Regions from separate parts of the Bacillus sp. JZ39 genome, predicted to be linked through region 1. Evidence: a T-box and tRNA genes for the amino acid it is inferred to sense, from the RefSeq annotation. Region 1 holds a T-box; the other holds one or more tRNA genes.

Region 1 (3,398 bases):
GATGATGTTCTGAGAGGTTTGGTTTGTGAATGCTTTTAGTTTTAAGGTGGCTTCTTTTTGCTGGGTAAGTGCTTCGCCGTCTTCTTTCTTAATGCCGACGACCGGAATGCCGACTTTATTTCCCGACAGGTTTGGCGTCATAGGCACGAGGCTTTCTTTGTTGTTATAAATGATGACAGCTTTCGCTCCGGCGGCTTCGGCATTTTTGGCTTTCTCGTAATAAGTCAGGTCTCCTCTGGAAATCAAGGCGATTTTGCCCTTGGCGTCAGCGGTAAAGTCCTTTTGATAGCCCAATCCCGCATTGTAAAGCGGGGCCGTCAGCCCTTGTTCCTCAGTCGGAGTTGAGCCCGACGCCGCTTGGAGAAGAATATCGCGTCCTGCTGAAGACAGTGTACCCTCAAGCCGGTCAGGAATGTTGAATCGTTGAACCTTCACATCAAGCTTTAATTTTCTCAAGGATGAGGCGATCAATAGGGCACTCTTTTTTTCAGCTGCAGTTCCGGCTATTCTGGGGCCGATTGCTTCACTTAGCTGAGAAATGGTAGAGTACGCATGCTTTGCTTTGAATGGAAGCTCGCGCTCGCTATTTGATATTTGTAAAGCGTGCGCGGCAGGGGTGACACTCTGTGCCGGCAAGAGCAGTGTGCCGGCAGTTAAAACAGCCATCGTCATGACAGTCAAAAGCTTTTTCATCAAAAATAAACCTCCCCTAAATGTATGGTTGGGGAATATTTCGGGATGCTAAAGGAGTTTCCTGCAAGATGGAGAGCGTTTTTGAAAAGACAGTGCTTTATACCTGCAAAAAAACGCTTATGAATGAAGGGTCATAAGCGTTTCGGAATATCAAACTATTGGAGCTTTAAAAACTTGCGTTTGCCGACTTGGATGATCATATTCTCTCTTATCTCTGCTTTGGCGTGAATATCTGTTATTTTCTCTCCGTCGATGCGTACACCGCCGTTTTGAATCATGCGGCGCGCCTCGCTCTTCGAAGAGAGGAGTTTTAGCTTGACGAGCAGATCAATCATCGCTATCGTTTTTTCGCCTTTCCAGTTTACGGTCGGTATATCTTCCGGCAGGCTGTTTTCCTGAAAGACTGTTTTAAACGAGTGTTCGGCAGCTTCTGCTGCTTTCTCTCCGTGATACATTCGGACGATTGTTTTGGCTAAAAGCATTTTGGCATCACGCGGATGAACGGCGCCGGTTTCTAAGTCTTTTACGAGCTGTTTTTTCTCTTCAAGCTCTAAGTCTGTCGCCAAGTGGATGTATTTTTTCATCAGGCTGTCGGGCAGTGACATCGTTTTTCCGTACATGTCGTTTGGATGTTCGTTAATGCCAATGTAGTTGTGTTTCGACTTCGACATTTTCTCGACGCCATCCAAGCCTTCCAAGAGCGGCATAAGGATGACGACTTGTTTTTCTTTGTTGTATCGTTCTTGGAAATGCCGTCCCATGAGGACATTGAAATGCTGATCCGTTCCGCCTAATTCAATATCACTTTCGAGAACGACAGAATCATATCCCTGCATCAATGGGTAAAAGAATTCATGCAGTGAGATTGGTTTTTGCATGGCGATGCGTTCTTCAAAGTCGTCGCGCTCCATCAGGCGGGCTACCGTTATTTTCCCTGCTAATTCAATGACATCTTCCAGATTCAATGTTTTCAGCCATTTTGAGTTATAGTGAAGCTCGACTTTTTCTGGATCAAGCACTTTTCCGAATTGCTCAAAGTAGGTTTTGGCATTGTGCTGAACTTCTTCATCAGTCAGTTGCTTTCGGGCTGCCGATTTTCCGGTCGGATCACCAATTTTTCCTGTGAAATCCCCAATTAACAGCTGGACAATGTGGCCGTTTTCTTGAAATTGGCGAAGCTTATTTAACACAACCGTATGGCCCAAATGTACATCCGGTGCAGACGGATCTAATCCGAGCTTAATTTTAAGCGGCGTGCCCGTGGAAATTGATTTCACGAGCTTTGCCTTTAATTCCTCCGGCGGTATGACTTCGTGGGCGCCTGTCATGTATAGCTGAAGCTGTCTTTCTACCTCTTTTTGCTGTGACGCTGTGAGCTGCTCAAATGTTCTCATCATTTTTCCTCCTTTTTTACAAACACAAAAAAGAGCCCATCCCAATAAGGGACGTGGCTCAATGCACGCGGTACCACCCTGGTTGAAGACATTGTCTTCCGCTCATTCGAATAACGGTTTCCCGTTCTTTGCTACTTTTAAGGTTCACAAAGAAAGCTCGGGGAGGTAATTCACGTTTGCTGTGTGCCGGCTCGCACCTTCCGCCGGCTCTCTGAAACAGGGAGACAAACCGCTACTGGATTCCCGTCAAAGCTTATGTTGTATGAAGATTGTCAGCTACCTTTCTAAGCAGCCCTGTCAATATTTTCTGTTCGTCCTTCGTCATTCCCGCAATGAGCTCTGTTTCCCCTTTGTGAAACTCCGGGTAGAGTTCTTCGATCGCTTGTTTGCCGGAATCGGTGATTGAGACAAACACGAGTCGCCGATCTCTTGTGTCGATGCTTTTACTGCAAAAACTCTTTTTTTCGAGCGTTTTGATCACGTTGCTTGCTGTAGCTGTAGATATCCCTGACAGCTCAGCGATTTTTCTCGTTTCGAGCGCTCCCCATACCCATAGATCATAAAGAATGGAGAAAGCGGTCCAAGAAAGGTTATAGGAAGAAAGAACCTCAGTCTCCATTTTGACACGGAGCCTTTGTGCAGACCGATACAGATTCGTAGCGATCGAAATTGCTTCTAGGTTGAGTGACTCGACGGGCATTTGTTTGAGCTTAGAAAGTGTATCGTGTTCTTCCTTCCGAAGCTGCTGATGTTGATGGGAACGTTCCATTTTTTAGGCCTGCCTTAAATTATCAGAATCATTAGCTATGAAACGAATTGTAACAGACTCTGATGTGAACTTCAAGCCCATATATCGGTGAATAAAAAAAGCCCAAACAACGCCAAAATAAACAAAAACCCGCAAACGGGGGTGCAGTTTTGCAAAAATATGTTCAATCCGTCTATAAGCATGATCCGTTTCATCTGTTTTCGACAGAGCATGTAGTGACGTTAGCGATTATCGCCCTTTTGGCCATTCTGTTGTTTTTGTTCCAAGAGGGGGTCAAGCAGCCGAGGGCCAGCCGGTTTTTACGTTCTCTGTTTGTGTTTCTTTTGCTTGGTTCGCAAATCGGCTATCAAATATGGATGATCGCCACGGGCAGGTGGTCGGTGCGCACTTCATTGCCTCTCCAGCTTAGTGACCTGTCGGTGTATTTGTCAGCTATTATGTTAGTGACAAAAAGCAGAAAGCTGTTTGTGTTTTTGTTTTTTGTCGGCATCGGCAGTTCGATTCAGGCTCTTGCCACTCCTGACCTCGGAATGTTTTCATTT
Region 2 (3,398 bases), 460 kb from region 1:
ATATTCATTTCTGTTATGATATTTCAACTATGTTTTTAAATTTTTGAAATTTTATTTCACTTAAGAGACTATAAGAAATGATGAAGGATCAACTGTTCTCCAAGCGGCCCGATTCTTCGCCGTCCTTTATCAAGGAACCCGCTTTTCATATAAAGGTGTTTTGCGCGTATGTTCAGATGATTGACGGCCAAGATGATTTCGTCGCACCATGGAAAATATCCGCTCACAAAAGCGGGAAGCAAAAGCATGGCTTTTTTCGCATAGCCTTTTCCGTGATGCACAGCGTTTAAAGACAGGGAGCTGAGCAGTAAAGCAAATGGATTGTTAGAATAGGAAGCAAGCGTTTCTTTTGATGCATGTAAAATGAAAAAACCGACTGGAAGGTCGTCTTTTAAGATGACAACCGGGTATCGGTCCTGTATGCCCAGAGCCTGAGACAGCACCTCTTTCGGGAGGGAGGTAAAGCGTTTGTCATCGTTGGTGAGCGTGAATGATTGAAGCTCGGGCAAGTGTTCAGGCTTATAGAAGGATAAAGAAATGTCTTGAGTCATGTGGTGGCCTCCTTACAATATGTCGTCAAGCTCGTTTTCCGAAATGACGCGGTAGCCCGCTTGTTTTAACAGTGCGGCGGTTACTCCGCTGCCGGTGATTTTTTTGCCAGAGAATGTGCCGTTATAGATAAAACCGCTTCCGCAAGATGGACTGTTTTCTTTTAATATGACGGCAGAAGCGTTGATTTCTTTTGCGTAAGCCAATGTTTTCGCGGCGCCTTCCATATATAGTTCTGTGACGTCTTCTCCTGAAGCTGTCACGATTTTCGCTGTTCCATTGAGGACATCCTCGCCGGTGCCTCCTATGATTTCTGCGGGTTCGCGTGGGGTAGAGAAGCCGCCGAGAAGTTCAGGGCAAGCCATGACTGCTTTCTTTTCATCGACGAGTTTTCTGATTTTCTCCGACGCTGCGTGAGAGCCGTTATATCTGCATTCAATGCCTCCAAGGCAAGAACTGACTAGAATCATATTAGGTTCTCCTCTCTTGCTTTGCTTGTCTCTATCATAAAATAAATGGCTTTAGTTGGGAGGCTTTTTCAGTTAAAAAAGGAGTTAAAAAGTTTGAAAATAAAAAATTTAATTTTTCTCTTTACAAACAGGGGGTGACCTGTATATAATAACTTTTGTCAGCTCGACGAGAACACAACGGCCCGTTGGTCAAGCGGTTAAGACACCGCCCTTTCACGGCGGTAACACGGGTTCGAATCCCGTACGGGTCACCATTTGGAGGATTAGCTCAGCTGGGAGAGCATCTGCCTTACAAGCAGAGGGTCGGCGGTTCGAGCCCGTCATCCTCCACCATCTTGCCGGTGTAGCTCAATTGGTAGAGCAACTGACTTGTAATCAGTAGGTTGGGGGTTCAAGTCCTCTTGCCGGCACTGTTTTTTCAAAATTTTATGTGGAGGGGTAGCGAAGTGGCTAAACGCGGCGGACTGTAAATCCGCTCCCTCAGGGTTCGGCAGTTCGAATCTGCCCCCCTCCACCATTATTGGGCTATAGCCAAGCGGTAAGGCAACGGACTTTGACTCCGTCATGCGTTGGTTCGAATCCAGCTAGCCCAGTCACAGACACCTTTGATCAAAAGGTGTCTTTTTTCTTTTCGGAAAAATCATTCCAACTTCTAACTGTTCAGTCTGTATAATAATTTTAAAAATATGTTAAGGTAGTTTATTCACGAATTACCATCTACACCCTGCCAAAAATTTGATAAACTTATTTTATAAAAAAATTGAAACCTTTTGAAACGAAGCTCGTATACATACAGACCGGTGAAGGCAGAGGTTAGATAAATATGGAAATGATGATTAAAAAAAGAATTAAACAAGTCAAAAAAGGCGACCAGGATGCATTTGCGGACATCGTAGATATTTACAAAGATAAAATTTATCAGCTTTGCTACCGTATGCTTGGCAATGTGCATGAGGCGGAGGATATTGCACAGGAAGCTTTCATCAGAGCGTACGTTAATATCGACAGTTTTGATATTAACCGGAAATTTTCAACTTGGCTTTATCGAATCGCGACCAATTTGACCATTGACCGCATTCGCAAAAAGAAGCCGGATTATTACCTCGATGCAGAGGTGGCTGGTACGGAAGGCTTGACCATGTATTCTCAAATCGCCGCAGATGGTGTTTTGCCTGAAGATGCAGTTGTGTCGCTGGAGCTCTCAAACACGATACAGCAGAAAATTTTAAAGCTTCCTGACAAATACAGAACAGTCATCGTATTAAAGTATATTGACGAACTCTCATTAATTGAAATCGGGGAGATTCTAAACATTCCTGTGGGGACTGTGAAAACGCGGATTCACAGAGGCAGAGAGGCTCTTAGAAAACAATTAAGGGATCTTTAAGTGGGGTGATGAAATGAGCTGTCCTGAACAAATTGTGCAGCTTATGCATATGCATCTTGATGGAGATATCCTTCCAAAAGATGAACACGTATTAAATGAACATCTGGAGACATGCGAGAAATGCAGAAAGCATTTTTACGAGATGGAGAAATCCATAGCGCTCGTACGGAGCACATCGCATGTCGAAGCCCCCGCGGATTTTACCGCTAATGTCATGGCAAAATTGCCTAAGGAGAAGAAAAGAGCTTCTGTAAAAAGATGGTTCAGATCCCATCCCGTTATCGCAGCTGCTGCGGTATTCATCATTTTGATGGGCGGGGGTTTTTTTAACAGCTGGCATAATGACCACAATTTCAGCGTGTCCAAGCAGCCGAATCTTGTGGTTCATAACCATACTGTGACCGTGCCAGAAGGTGAGACGGTCAAAGGTGATGTCACTGTCAAAAACGGCAAGCTGATTATTAAAGGCAAAATAGACGGGGATGTAACCGTCGTAAACGGAGAAAAATATATGGCCTCTGCTGGACAAGTCACCGGTCAGATTGAAGAAATCAATCAATTATTCGATTGGACATGGTACAAGATGAAGTCTGCGGGGAAAAGTGTACTCGATGCATTCAGTCCGAACGGAGAAGAGTAAAGCGCGTTAGCCGCTTTGCTCTTTTTTTGCGGGCTGAGAGGGCTGGCACATTTCACTTGCTAAATCGAAATGTGGTATAATGGGCTCGCTATGTAAAGTACATATGCGTAACACGTAAAACACAAAATACGAAATGACTGAAATCTTGGAGGACGAGGAAATGGCTTTTGAGGATATCCCTTTTTTGCAGTACCTCGGCAATGCCGTTGATATTCTCCTTGTTTGGTATGTGATATATAAATTGATTATGGTGATACGCGGCACGAAAGCGGTTCAGCTGTTAAAAGGAATTGTAGTCATCGTGCTTGTTCGTATGGCCAGCCAATATTTGGGCCTCAGCACACTTCAATGG

What was found. The T-box of region 1 lies ahead of tyrS (tyrosine--tRNA ligase). A T-box ahead of a tRNA ligase gene usually reads a tRNA of that ligase, here a tRNA-Tyr.
Region 2: it encodes a tRNA-Tyr, which carries the amino acid that the T-box ahead of tyrS (tyrosine--tRNA ligase) is inferred to sense. The anticodon was not compared.

The regions. Positions count from the first base shown of each region.
Region 1 covers NZ_CP096389.1:3,743,599-3,746,996, reverse strand. Annotated here, with positions in the region: gene ywaD (aminopeptidase YwaD) at 1-693, opposite strand, end outside; gene tyrS (tyrosine--tRNA ligase) at 849-2,090, opposite strand; T-box leader at 2,132-2,346, opposite strand; gene ywaE (tyrZ transcriptional regulator YwaE) at 2,341-2,856, opposite strand; gene M1D65_RS19185 (YwaF family protein) at 3,006-3,398, shown strand, end outside.
Region 2 covers NZ_CP096389.1:191,897-195,294, forward strand. Annotated here, with positions in the region: gene M1D65_RS01080 (GNAT family N-acetyltransferase) at 69-551, opposite strand; gene M1D65_RS01085 (DUF523 domain-containing protein) at 564-1,019, opposite strand; tRNA gene M1D65_RS01090 (tRNA-Glu) at 1,199-1,273, shown strand; tRNA gene M1D65_RS01095 (tRNA-Val) at 1,277-1,352, shown strand; tRNA gene M1D65_RS01100 (tRNA-Thr) at 1,357-1,429, shown strand; tRNA gene M1D65_RS01105 (tRNA-Tyr) at 1,452-1,536, shown strand; tRNA gene M1D65_RS01110 (tRNA-Gln) at 1,541-1,612, shown strand; gene sigW (RNA polymerase sigma factor SigW) at 1,843-2,406, shown strand; gene rsiW (anti-sigma-W factor RsiW) at 2,420-3,046, shown strand; gene cdaA (diadenylate cyclase CdaA) at 3,207-3,398, shown strand, end outside.